Regions from separate parts of the Micromonospora sp. ANENR4 genome, predicted to be linked through region 1. Evidence: predicted binding sites of a transcription regulator. Region 1 holds the regulator's gene; the other holds the start of a gene.
What was found. Region 1 encodes HrcA, which represses chaperone genes, less so after heat shock. Its sites were predicted from a motif close to GGTTNGCACNCTCNNNNNGAGNGTGCNAACC; they were not measured.
Positions count from the first base shown of each region.

Region 2: the regulator HrcA is predicted to act here: its motif matches at 1,502-1,532, upstream of groES (co-chaperone GroES).

Region 1 covers NZ_JADKYQ010000013.1:166,607-173,047, reverse strand. Annotated here, with positions in the region: gene IRY44_RS23310 (carbohydrate ABC transporter permease) at 1-181, shown strand, start outside; gene IRY44_RS23305 (hypothetical protein) at 195-1,055, opposite strand; gene IRY44_RS23300 (enoyl-CoA hydratase-related protein) at 1,167-1,952, opposite strand; gene hemW (radical SAM family heme chaperone HemW) at 1,972-3,195, shown strand; gene IRY44_RS31185 (DUF4870 domain-containing protein) at 3,235-3,891, opposite strand; gene hrcA (heat-inducible transcriptional repressor HrcA) at 4,124-5,146, shown strand; gene dnaJ (molecular chaperone DnaJ) at 5,220-6,365, shown strand; gene IRY44_RS23275 (16S rRNA (uracil(1498)-N(3))-methyltransferase) at 6,367-6,441, shown strand, end outside.
Region 2 covers NZ_JADKYQ010000009.1:93,908-100,348, forward strand. Annotated here, with positions in the region: gene groL (chaperonin GroEL) at 1-984, opposite strand, end outside; gene groES (co-chaperone GroES) at 1,055-1,369, opposite strand; gene IRY44_RS17225 (class I SAM-dependent methyltransferase) at 1,624-2,823, shown strand; gene ybaK (Cys-tRNA(Pro) deacylase) at 2,880-3,359, shown strand; gene IRY44_RS17235 (sugar ABC transporter substrate-binding protein) at 3,564-4,667, shown strand; gene IRY44_RS17240 (ATP-binding cassette domain-containing protein) at 4,770-5,582, shown strand; gene IRY44_RS17245 (sugar ABC transporter permease) at 5,579-6,441, shown strand, end outside.

The DNA of each region.
Region 1 (6,441 bases):
CAACGACCAGCAGAAGTACACGCTGCCGGTGGCGATGACGTTCTTCTTCGGCCGGGACGACACCGCCTGGGGCTCGGTGATGGCCGCGTCCACGCTGTTCACCCTGCCGGTGATCGTCTTCTTCCTGCTGGTGCAGCGCCGGATGGTCTCCGGGCTGGTCGCCGGAGCCGTGAAGGGCTGAGGGCCGCGGCCGGTCAGGCCGCGGCGAACACCTCGGCCCGCACCTCGGTGGCCGGGTCGCCCTTCACCCGGGCCCAGGAGCCCTGCTCGGCGGTCCACTCCAGGTTGCCGAAGCGGACCTTCTTCACGCCGTGGTCGTCGGCGTGCGAGACCAGCCAGTGCGCGTACCGCCAGCCGTTGCGGTCGCCGCCGGCCGGCAGGGTGAGCGCGGTCAGGTCGGTCGCCGTGGGCAGCCGGGGCAGCCCCCAGTCCAGCGACAGACTCTCCAGCACGGCGCTGGCGGCGGCCGGGCCGCGCATCGTCGGCGGCGAGGAGACAGTGCAGGCCACCGCGCCGGTCGCGTGGCCGAGCAGCGCGCGGGTCAGGACCTCCGACTCGTCCGCCCACTTCTCGTACGCCTCGGGGAACGCCGACCGCTGCACCCGCTGGGCGGCGTCGGTGACCCGCATCCGCTCCCAGCCCTTGACCTTCTTCAGCGCGGCGTAGAACTTGTTCGCCGCGTACCGCGGGTCCTGGACCTGCTCCGGTGTGCCCCAGCCCTGGCTCGGGCGCTGCTGGAACAGGCCGAGCGAGTCGCGGTCACCGTGGGCGATGTTGCGCAGGTGCGACTCCTGGTACGCGGTCGCCAACGCCACCACCACCGCCCGCTCGGGCATCCGGCGCTGCATCCCGATGGCCGCGATGGTGGCCGCGTTCGCCATCTGGTCGGCGCCGAGCACCACCTCGCCGTCCGCCTTCACGGTGCAGGTCCGGCTGGACAGGGGGAGCCGCAGGTGCTCGCCGAACTGCTTGGTCACGACATAGACCGCGAGCAGTGCCAGCACGCACACCGCCACCCCAGATGCCACGATCGCCGCTCGCGTCCGCACCCGCACCCCCTGTCCCGACAGTCCGACAAGCGTACGTCCCACCCGCACCGGCGCGTCTCGGCCGACCGGCGGGCCCCACCTCGGCCGCAATGGCTCCCGCGGGGCCCGCCGCGCACCTCAGTCTCCGGCGGGCACCCAGGCGGCGGGACGCTTCTCCCGGAACGCCATGACGCCCTCGCGTCCCTCGTCGGAGAGGAAGTACCCGGTCGACAGCGCGGCCAACTCGGCGATCTCGGCCCGCAGGTCGGTCCCGGCGGGCCGGCGCAGCAGCTCCTTCGCCCCGGCCAGCGCCCCCGGCGCGCCCTTCACCAGCGAGTCGCAGTAGCGCCCGACGGCGGCGTCCAACTCGTCGGCCGGCACCGCGGCGGTGACCAGGCCGATCTCGGCGGCGCGGCGGCCGTCGAACGTGTCGCCGGTCAGGTACAGCTCGGCGGCGGCCCGCTGGCCCAGCCGCGGCAGCACGGTCGCCGAGATCACCGCCGGAATCACGCCGATCCGCACCTCGGTGAACGCGAACGTCGCCTCCTGCGCGCAGACCGCCAGGTCGGCGGCGGCGATCAGGCCCAGCCCACCGGCCCGGGCCGGCCCGGCGACCTTCGCCACCACCGGCTTCGGGCACTCCCGCACCGCCACCAGCACGTCGCCGAGCATCCCGGCGGGCACCGTGCCGCTGGCGTACGCGGCGGCGGTCTCCTTCAGGTCGGCGCCGGAGCAGAAGACCGGGCCGGTGTGGTCGAGCACGATCGCGCGTACCGCGTCGTCGGCGACCGCGTCGGCCAGCCCGGCCAGCAGCTGGGTCATCAGGGGCGTGGAGAGCGCGTTGCGGTTGTGCGGGCTGTCCAGGGTGAGGGTGGTCACCCCACGGGCCGTGGCGACTCGCACGAGAGCGTCCGGAGAGGTCATGCCGGGCACACTAGTGGCCATGCCCGGCGTCCTTCCAGAAGGCGAACCCGTCCCGCGCGACGGATCGCTGCCCGCCACCGCCCGCCGCGACGTCGGCGCGCGCGGTTTCGGCGTGTACGTCCACGTGCCGTTCTGTGCCAGCCGGTGCGGTTACTGCGACTTCAACACGTACACCGCCGCCGAGCTGGGCGGCGGGGCGAGCCGGGAGACGTACGCCGACTCGGTGCTCGCCGAGCTGGAGCTGGCCGCCCGGGTGCTGGGCGACTCGCCGCCGCCCCGGGTCGACACCGTCTTCGTCGGCGGCGGCACGCCCACCCTGCTGCCCGCCGACGACCTGGCCCGGATCCTCGACGGCATCGACCGGGTCTGGGGGCTGGCCGCCGACGCCGAGGTGACAACCGAGGCCAACCCCGAGTCGGTGAGCCCGGAGTCGCTCAAGACGCTGCGGGCGGCCGGCTACACCCGGATCTCGCTCGGCATGCAGTCCGCCGCTCCCGGGGTGCTCGCGGTGCTGGACCGGCGGCACAGCGCGGGCCGGGCCACCGCCGCCGCGCTGGAGGCGCGCGACGCGGGATTCGAGCACGTGAACCTGGACCTGATCTACGGCACGCCGGGCGAGACGGCCGACGACTTCGCCGCCTCGCTGGCCCAGGTGGTCGACGCGGGCGTGGACCACGTCAGCGCGTACGCCCTGATCGTGGAGGACGGCACCCGGCTGGCCGCGCGGATGCGACGCGGCGAGTTGCCGTACCCCTCCGACGACGTGGCAGCGGACCGCTACCTGGCCGCGGAGGCCGCGCTCGGCGAGGCCGGATTCTCCTGGTACGAGGTGTCGAACTGGGCCCGCTCGGCGGCGGCGGCGTGCCGGCACAACCTGCTCTACTGGACCGGCGCCGACTGGTGGGGCCTGGGCCCGGGGGCGCACAGCCACGTCGGCGGCGTGCGCTGGTGGAACGTCAAGCACCCGAGCGCGTACGCGGCGCGGCTGGCCGAGGGCGCCTCGCCCGCGCTGGCCCGGGAGCGGCTCACTCCGGACGAGCAGCACATGGAGGACGTGATGCTGCGGGTACGGCTCGCCGCCGGCCTGCCGCTGGACGTGCTGGACGAACCCGGCCGGGCGGGCGCCGAGCGGGCCCGGGACGCCGGGCTGCTCGACGCCGGGGCGTACGCGCGAGGGCTCGTGGTGCTGACGCTGCGGGGCCGGCTGCTGGCCGACGCGGTGGTACGCGACCTGCTGCCGTGACCGGCACCGGCCGGCCGCCCCCTCGGCCGGCCGGCGGTGTCACTTGATGAAGTTGTAGGTCATCGGGTAGCGGTAGAGCACACCCTCGTTGGCCTTGACCCCGCCGATGATGCCGAAGATCAGCGGCACCAGCCAGACCAGCATCGGGACGAAGAACAGGATCCCGCAGGTGATGACCGTGATCACCCAGGCGAGCACGCTGGCGATGGTCCAGGTGATCTGGAAGTTCAGCGCCGAGACCGCGTGGGCGCGGACCGTCGGGGACTGCTGACCCCGGGCCATCATCGCGATCAGCGGGGCAACCCAGCCGAGCAGACCGCCACCGACGATGACACCGGCGGCGCCGCCGAAGTGCGCCACCAGGGCCCACGTCTTCTCGTCGTTGTTGGCGTAGGAGGCCGGGCCGTACCCGCCACCGGCGGGGTAGCCGGGCGTGCCACCCGGCGGGGGGTAGCCGCCCGGCGGGGGGTAGCCGCCCGGCGGGGGGTAGCCGCCCGGCGGGGGGTAGCCGCCGCCCGGGGGCGGGTAGCCGCCCGGGGGCGGATAGTCACCGGGCGGGGGATAGCCGCCGGCGCCCGGCGCCCCGGACAGTGGAGCGGTGGGCGGTTCGCTGCCCGGCGACGAGCCGTAGGGCGCCGACGGGTCGGGCTGGGGGCCGGAGTCCCCTGCCCCTGGAGGGCGAGGAGGTTCTGTCATGGTCGCCACGGTAGGGGCACCGGTCAACTCGCACCAGAGCGACACAGACCGACGATGACCGGCTGTTCGGCCCTGGTGGGCGGCGCTGTGTGGTGGGCCGCACCGCAGGTCCGTCAGGCGATCATCGCGTCGGCGGGGGTGCCGACGTAGACTGGCACTCGCTACAGTCGAGTGCCAGCCGCCCGGCGGATGCCGCGTGCCGGCCCGGCCGAGGTGCGTCAGGAGGTGGGGAATGGGTCTCGACGACCGCAAACTCGCCGTGCTGCGCGCGATCGTCGAGGACTACGTCGCCACGCAGGAACCGGTCGGCAGCAAGGCCCTGGTCGAGCGGCACCAGCTCGGCGTCTCGCCCGCCACCGTGCGCAACGACATGGCGGTGCTGGAGGAGGAGGGCTACATCCGGCAGCCGCACACCAGCGCCGGCCGGGTGCCCACCGACCGCGGCTACCGCCTCTTCGTCGACCGGCTGTCCCGGGTCAAGCCGCTCAGCCCGGCCGAGCGCCGGGCGATCGAGCGCTTCCTGGTGGGCGCTGTCGACCTGGACGACGTGGTGCACCGTACGGTCCGGCTGCTCGCCCAGCTCACCCGTCAGGTGGCGGTGGTGCAGTACCCGAGCCTGGCCCGGTCCAAGGTGCGCCACCTGGAGCTGGTGCCGATCTCCACCACCCGGCTGATGGTCGTCATGATCGCCGACACCGGCCGGGTCGAGCAGCGGCTGGTCGAGCTGCCCGCCCCGGTGCCCGCCGACGACGTGACCGACCTGCGCCGGCTGGTGAACGAGAAGCTGGTCGGCAGCCAGCTCGCCGAGACGCCGCCGCTGGTGCAGGCGCTCGTCGACGAGTCCGCGCCGCACCTGCGCCCGGCCATGACCACGCTGTCCACCGTGCTGCTGGAGACGCTGGTCGAGCGGCACGAGGAACGCCTCGCGCTGGCCGGCCAGGCCAACCTCACCCGGGGCGGCCTGCTCGACTTCCAGGGTTCGCTGCGCCCCATCCTGGAGGCGCTCGAAGAAGAAGTAGTGCTGCTCAAGCTGATCGGCGAGACCGAGCCGAGCACCACCCGGGTGCTCATCGGCGACGAGAACGAATTCGACAACCTGCGGGCCGCCTCGGTGGTCAGCACCGGGTACGGACCGGGCAGCACGATCGTCGGTGGACTCGGCGTGCTCGGGCCGACCCGGATGGACTACCCCGGCAATATCGCCATGGTGAGGGCCGTGGCACGCTACGTGGGCGAACTGCTGGCCCAGAACTGACCAGTCAGGGCCGACGGCCGGTTCCGGCCGACGACCGGAGCGACGCGAGACGAACATGAGGACACCTAACGCAGTGGCCAGGGACTACTACGGCATTCTCGGCGTGAGCCGGGACGCCTCCGACGACGAGATCAAGCGCGCCTACCGCAAGCTGGCGCGGCAGTTCCACCCGGACGTCAATCCGGACCCGGAGGCCCAGGAGAAGTTCAAGGACATCAACGCCGCGTACGAGGTCCTCTCGGACGACCGGAAGCGGCAGATCGTCGACCTGGGCGGCGACCCGCTCGCCCCGGGCGGCGGTGGCATGGGCGGCCCGGGCGGTCCCGGCGGCGCCGGCCCGTTCGTCGGCTTCCAGGACATCATGGACGCGTTCTTCGGCGGTGCCGCGGGCGGCAGCCGTGGGCCGCGGCCGCGTACCCGCCCCGGCGCGGACGCGATCCTGCGCCTGGAACTGGACCTCAACGAGACCGCGTTCGGCGTCGAGGCGCCGATCACCGTCGACACCGCGGTGCTCTGCACCACCTGCTCCGGCGCCGGCACCGCCGCCGGCACCCACCTGGCCACCTGCGAGGCGTGCGGCGGCCGGGGCGAGGTGCAGTCGGTGCAGCGGACCTTCCTCGGTCAGGTGGTCTCCGCCCGGCCGTGCACCGTCTGCCAGGGCTACGGCACCACCATCCCGCACCCCTGCCCGACCTGCGCCGGTGACGGCCGGGTACGCACCCGCCGCTCGCTGACCGTCAAGATCCCGGCCGGGGTCGAGGACGGCATGCGGATCCGCCTGGCCCAGCAGGGCGAGGTCGGCCCCGGTGGCGGCACCGCCGGTGACCTCTACGTCGAGATCCACGAGCGGCCGCACGACGTCTACTCCCGCAAGGGCGACGACCTGCACTGCCGGGTCACGGTGCCGATGACCGCCGCCGCGCTCGGCACCCGGCTGACCATCAAGACGCTGGACAGCGAGGAGACGGTCGACGTCAAGCCCGGCACCCAGCCCGGCAGCACACTGCGGTTGCGCGCCCGGGGCGTACCGCACCTGCGCGGCACCGGCCGGGGTGACCTCTACGTGCACCTGGACGTGCGTACCCCGACCAAGCTCGACGCCGACCAGGAGCGGATGCTGCGCGACTTCGCCAAGACCCGCGGCGAGGAGGTCGCCGAGCTGACCAAGCAGGGCGGCTTCTTCTCCCGGATGCGCGACGCCTTCAACGGGCACGCCTGAGGTGTCCGCGCCGCTGTTCCTGGTCGAGGCGCTGCCCACCGGTGACACGCTGACGCTGGACGGCCCGGAGGGCCAC
Region 2 (6,441 bases), on a different contig from region 1:
GGTGTTCTCCTTGTCGACCACGACGCGGCGGGCGGTGCCCAGCACCTCCAGGCCGACCTGGTCGAGCTTGTAGCCCAGCTCCGGGGCGACCAGCTCGGCACCGGTGAGGATCGCCATGTCCTGGAGCATCGCCTTGCGGCGGTCGCCGAAGCCGGGGGCCTTGACCGCGCAGACCTTGACGGTCTTGCGCAGCGCGTTCACCACGAGCGTCGACAGGGCCTGGCCCTCGACGTCCTCGGCGACGATGAGCAGCGGCTTGTTGTTCTGGAGGACCTTCTCCAGCAGCGGCAGCAGCTCCTCGATCGCCGAGATCTTCTGGGTGGTGATCAGGATGTACGGGTCCTCCAGGACCGCCTCCTGCGCCTCCAGGTCGGTGACGAAGTTCGGGGAGATGAAGCCCTTGTCGAACTGGAGACCCTCGGTCACCTCCAGCTCGGTGGTGAGCGCGGAGCCCTCCTCGACGGTGATGACGCCGTCGCGGCCGACCTTCTCCATCGCCTCGGCGATCAGCTCGCCGATCGCGGCGTCCTGCGCGGAGACGGTCGCGACGTGCGCGATCGACTCCTTGCTGGAGACCTCGACGGCCTTGCCGAGCAGCGCCTCGGAGACCTTGGCGGCCGCCGCGTCGATGCCCCGCTTCAGGCCGGTCGGGTTGGTGCCGGCGGCCACATTGCGCAGGCCCTCACGGACCATCGCCTGGGCCAGCACGGTGGCGGTGGTGGTCCCGTCGCCGGCGACGTCGTTGGTCTTGGTCGCCACCTCCTTGACCAGCTGCGCGCCGAGGTTCTCGTACGGGTTGGTGAGCTCGATCTCCTTGGCGATGGTCACGCCGTCGTTGGTGATCGTGGGCGCACCGAACTTCTTGTCCAGGACGACGTTGCGCCCGCGCGGGCCGAGGGTGACCTTCACCGCGTCCGCGAGGGCGTTGACACCGTGCTCCAGCAGGTGCCGGGCGTCGTCCGAGAAGCTGAGGATCTTCGCCATCAGTATCCCTTCGAAGCGACGTTGCCCCGGCCCGGCGAGCCGGACCGGGGCAACGACACTGATCGGTTGCTTACTTCTCGATGACCGCGAGGACGTCGCGGGCGGAGAGCACCAGGTACTCCTCGCCGGCGTACTTGACCTCGGTGCCGCCGTACTTCGAGTAGAGGACGGTGTCGCCGACCTTCACGTCGATCGGCACGCGGTTGCCCTTGTCGTCGATCCGGCCCGGGCCGACAGCGAGGACGGTGCCCTCCTGCGGCTTCTCCTTGGCGGTGTCGGGGATCACGATGCCCGAGGCGGTGGTGGTCTCGGCCTCGTTCGCCTGGACCACGATGCGGTCCTCGAGCGGCTTGATCGCAACCTTGGTCGCGGTAGTCACGGGCATACCCTCCCGGGTACTTGGTGTCGTTGCCGGCCGGCACGCCGACCAGCGTCAATCTGCCACATGCCACCGGGCGGGGCCGTCGTCGCGGGTGCCGGTCCGCCTGGCGCTCAACCCCCGGGCACGAGGCTCGGGCGTTGGCACCCTCAGGGTGAGAGTGCTAATCGCAGGTTATTCCTCGGCTAGCACTCCGTCAAGGAGAGTGCCAACGCGTCGCCCTCCGTGTCGCGCCGGAACCGGGCCGGGAGAATGAGCGCGTGGATCTCGACCAGCTCGCCGCGCTGCGTACCCCCGAGGGGTCGTCGGCGCTCGCCGCGGCCGAGCGGGTGGCCGGCGGCGACCCGCTGGCGGCGGCGGCCGCGCTGCGCTCGGCCGGCATCCCCGGCGGGCTCGCGGCGGCGGCACTGACCCAGGCGGAGCTGCGCCGCCGGGCGGCCGGCAAGTTCGGCCCGGTCGCGGCCGGGATGTTCCTCACCCGGGCCGGGCTGGAGCAGGCCACCCGGCGCGCGGTCGCGGACCGGCGCGCCGCGCGGCTGCGCGCCGCGGGCGTGACCACGCTGGCCGACCTGGGGTGCGGGCTGGGCGCCGACGCGCTCGCCGCGGGCCGCGCCGGCATCCGGGTGTACGCGGTGGAGGCCGACCCGCTCACCGCCGCGATGGCCGCCGCCAACGCCGAGGCGGCCGGGCTCGCCGACCTGGTGACCGTCTCCTGCGGTGACGCCACAGCGTTCGACGTGCGCCCTGTCGACGCGGTGTTCTGCGATCCGGCGCGGCGGCGGGCCGGCACCGGGCGGCGCGTCTTCGACCCGAACGCCTACTCCCCGCCGTGGGACTTCGTCACCGGCCTGGCCGCGCGGGTGCCGCGGACCGTGGTGAAGGTGGCGCCGGGGCTCGACCACGCGCTGATCCCGGCGGGCGCCGAGGCGGAATGGGTGAGCGTGGACGGCGACCTGGTCGAGGCGGCGCTCTGGTGCGGTGACCTGGCCGAGGTCCCGCGCCGCGCCACAGTGCTGCGCGAGCGCGACGACGCGGTGTCGCTCCTCACCGGCACGGGCGGGCAGGAGGCGCCGGTGGGACCGGTCCGGCGGTTCCTCTACGACCCGGATCCGGCGGTGGTCCGGGCGCACCTGGTCGCCGAGCTGGCCACCGACCTCGACGCGACGCTCGCCGACCCGTCGATCGCCTACCTGTACGCCGACGAGGCCCGGCCCACCCCGTTCGCCCGCTGCCTGGAGATCACCGACGTGCTGCCGTTCTCGCTGAAGCGGCTGCGCGCGCTGCTGCGGGAGCGGCGGGTCGGCCGGGTCGAGATCCGCAAGCGCGGGTCGGCGCTGGAGCCGGAGAAGCTACGCCGTGACCTGCGGCTCTCCGGCGAGGCGGCGGCCGACCTGGTGCTGACCCGGGTCGCCGGCGGCCCCACGGTGCTCGTCTGCCGGCCGGTTCCGGCGGGCGGCTGACCCGCGGCGCGCGGTTTCGGCTCGCGGCGGGCCGGCGACCGGGCTAGCTTGATCCGGTGGCGGGCCCTGGCACTCCGGCGATCGCGTTGCTGAGCAAGCGGAAGATCGCCCACAGCACCCACACCTACGACGTCTCGCCGGACGCGCCGAACTACGGCGCGCTCGTCGCGACCGCGCTCGGGGTGGCACCGGAGCGCGTGTTCAAGTCGCTCGTCACCGAGGTCGACGGCGGGCTGACGGTGGCGGTGGTGCCGGTGACCGGCGAGCTGGACCTGAAGGCGCTCGCCGCTGCGGCCGGCGGCAAGCGGGCGACGATGGCGGACCGTACGACGGCCGAGCGGGCGACCGGATACGTCCGCGGCGGCATCAGCCCGCTGGGGCAACGCAAGCGGCTACCGACAGTCATCGACGCCTCCGCGCTGACACACCCGACCGTGTACGTCTCGGCGGGCCGCCGAGGGTTGCAGGTGCAGCTCGCGCCGACCGATCTGGTGGCGCTCACCGGGGCGACGACGGCATCGATCGCCGCCGCCTGAGCGGGCTCGTGACGGTACGTGTGGGAGCGTTCCCGGAGCGCGCTCTCCAGGCGGTGTCCCGCGGGTGACAACCGCGTTGCTGAATTGTTACCGCCGCCAACAAACTTCTGACCTCGGCAGTCTTGCGGTGCATGGGAAGCGGGGAATACGTTGCCGGGCACAACAAAACATCACCACTCCCCCACCTCCGAAAGGACCCTGCACATGCGCAAGGGCTTCCTCACCTTCGCGGCCGTCGGTCTCCTCGCGACCGGCAGCATGGCCGCCTGCGGTGACAACGGCGGTTCTTCCGACGAGGCCGGCGGCTCCAACGCCAAGAAGCCGAAGATCGGCGTGATCCTGCCGGACAGCAAGTCCTCCGCCCGCTGGGAGGGCGCGGACCGCAAGTACCTGAAGGCGGCGTTCGACGCGGCCGGCGTCGAGTCCGACATCCAGAACGCGCAGAACGACAAGACCGCGTTCCAGACCATCGCCGACCAGATGATCACCAGCGGCGTCAACGTCCTGATGATCGTCAACCTGGACTCCGGCACCGGCAAGGCCGTGCTCGACAAGGCCAAGTCGCAGGGCGTCGCGACCATCGACTACGACCGGCTGACCCTGGGCGGCTCCGCCCAGTACTACGTCAGCTTCGACAACGAGGCGGTCGGCAAGCTCCAGGGCGAGGGCCTGAGCAAGTGCCTGACCGACAAGGGCGTCAAGAACCCGTCGATCGCGTACCTCAACGGCTCGCCGACCGACAACAACGCCACCCTGTTCAAGAACGGGTACGACTCGGTACTCAAGCCGAAGTTCGACTCGAAGGAATACACCAAGGTCGCCGACGACCCGGTACCCGCGTGGGACAACGCGCAGGCCGCCACCATCTTCGAGCAGCAGATGACCAAGGCCGGCGGCAAGATCGACGGCGTGCTCGCCGCCAACGACGGTCTCGGCAACGCGGCCATCTCGGTGCTGAAGAAGAACAAGCTCAACGGCAAGGTCCCGGTGACCGGTCAGGACGCCACCAAGGAGGGCCTGCAGAACATCCTCGCCGGCGACCAGTGCATGACCGTCTACAAGGCGGTCAAGAAGGAGGCGGACGCCGCCGCCGAGCTGGCCATCGCGCTCGCCAAGGGCGAGAGGAAGGACACCGGCCAGACGGTCAAGGACCCGGAGGGCAACCGGGACGTGCCGGCCGTGCTGCTGGAGCCCAAGGCCATCTACAAGGACAACGTCAAGGACGTGGTGGCCGACGGCTACGTCACCAAGGAAGAGCTCTGCACCGGTGCCTTCGCGAAGCTCTGCACCGACGCCGGCGTGAGCTGACCCACCCGCCTCAGGCGGCGCCGCCCGGCACGGGAGACCCGTGCCGGGCGGCGCCCGCGCCGGACGGGATCCGAGACCTCCCTCCGCCCAAAGGAGAACCCCGTGTCCGCAACCCCCCTGCTGGAGCTACGCGGGATCGACAAGAGCTTCGGTCCCGTCCAGGTGCTGCGCGACGTCGCCTTCGCCGCGCACCCCGGCGAGGTGACCGCGCTCGTCGGCGACAACGGCGCCGGCAAGTCGACCCTGGTCAAGTGCATCAGCGGCATCCACCCCACCGACGCCGGCGAGTTCCTCTTCGACGGGCGGCCGGTGACCATCAACAGCCCCCGGGACGCCGCCGCGCTCGGGATCGAGGTCGTCTACCAGGACCTCGCGCTCTGCGACAACCTCGACATCGTGCAGAACATGTTCCTCGGCCGGGAGAAGCGCAGCGGCATCGTGCTCGACGAGCCGACAATGGAGCAGATGGCCGCCGAGACGCTCGCCGGCCTGAGCGTGCGCACCGTGAAGTCGCTGCGCCAGCACGTCGCCAGCCTCTCCGGCGGCCAGCGGCAGACAGTCGCCATCGCCAAGGCCGTGCTCTGGAACAGCCGGCTGGTCATCCTGGACGAGCCGACCGCAGCGCTCGGCGTCGCGCAGACCGCCCAGGTGCTGGAGCTGGTGCGCCGGCTGGCCGACAACGGCCTGGCCGTGGTGCTCATCTCGCACAACATGAACGACGTCTTCGCCGTCTCCGACCGGATCGCCGCGCTCTACCTCGGCCAGATGGTCGCCCAGGTGAAGACCACAGACATCACCCACTCGCAGGTGGTCGAGCTGATCACCGCCGGCCGATCCGGCAGCCTCGGCCTCACCGGCGAGCCGGGCGGCAACGGCGCCGCGCCCGCCGACACCACCCCAGGAGCCGTCCGATGACCGCCATCGTCGTGAAGAAGGAAGGCCCGGCCGGCGTCGCGCCGACACCGACCCTGAACAGCCACGTGAACAACTACTGGCGCCGCGTACGCGGCGGCGACATCGGCGCGCTCCCCGCTGTGGTCATGCTCGTGGCGCTGGCGGTGGGCTTCTCGATCGCCCGCCCGTCGTTCTTCACCGCCGGCAACCTGGCGAACCTGTTCACCCAGGGCGCGGCGGTCACGCTCATCGCCATGGGCCTGGTCTTCGTCCTGCTGCTCGGCGAGATCGACCTCTCCGCCGGCTTCGCCAGCGGCGTCTGCGCCGCGATCCTGGCCAACGTCGTCACCGTGCTCGGCTACCCCTGGTACGTGGCGGTCCTCGCCGCCGTCGTCACCGGTGTGGTGATCGGCACCGTGCTGGGTCTGCTGGTCGCCAAGGTCGGCATCCCGTCCTTCGTGGTCACGCTCGCCGGGTTCCTCGCCTTCCAGGGCGTCGTGCTGACGCTGATGGACGAGGGCGCCAACATCGCGATCCGCGACGACGTGCTCGTCGCGATCGCCAACCGCAACCTCACCCCCGCGCTGGGCTGGGCGCTCGCCGCGGTGGCCGTCGCCGGGTACGCGGCAGTGCAGTTGCTGCGATACCGCAACCGGGCCGCCCGTGGCCTGCTCACCGACCCGCTCACGGTGGTCGGCGCGCGGATCGGCGGCCTGGCCGTGATCCTCGGCGTGGCGGTCTACGTGCTCAACCTGGAGCGCAGCCGCAACGTGCTGATCACCTCGCTCAAGGGCGTGCCGATCGTGGTGCCGATCATCGCGGTGCTGCTGATCGTCTGGACGTTCGTGCTCCAGCGCACCAGCTACGGACGGCACATCTA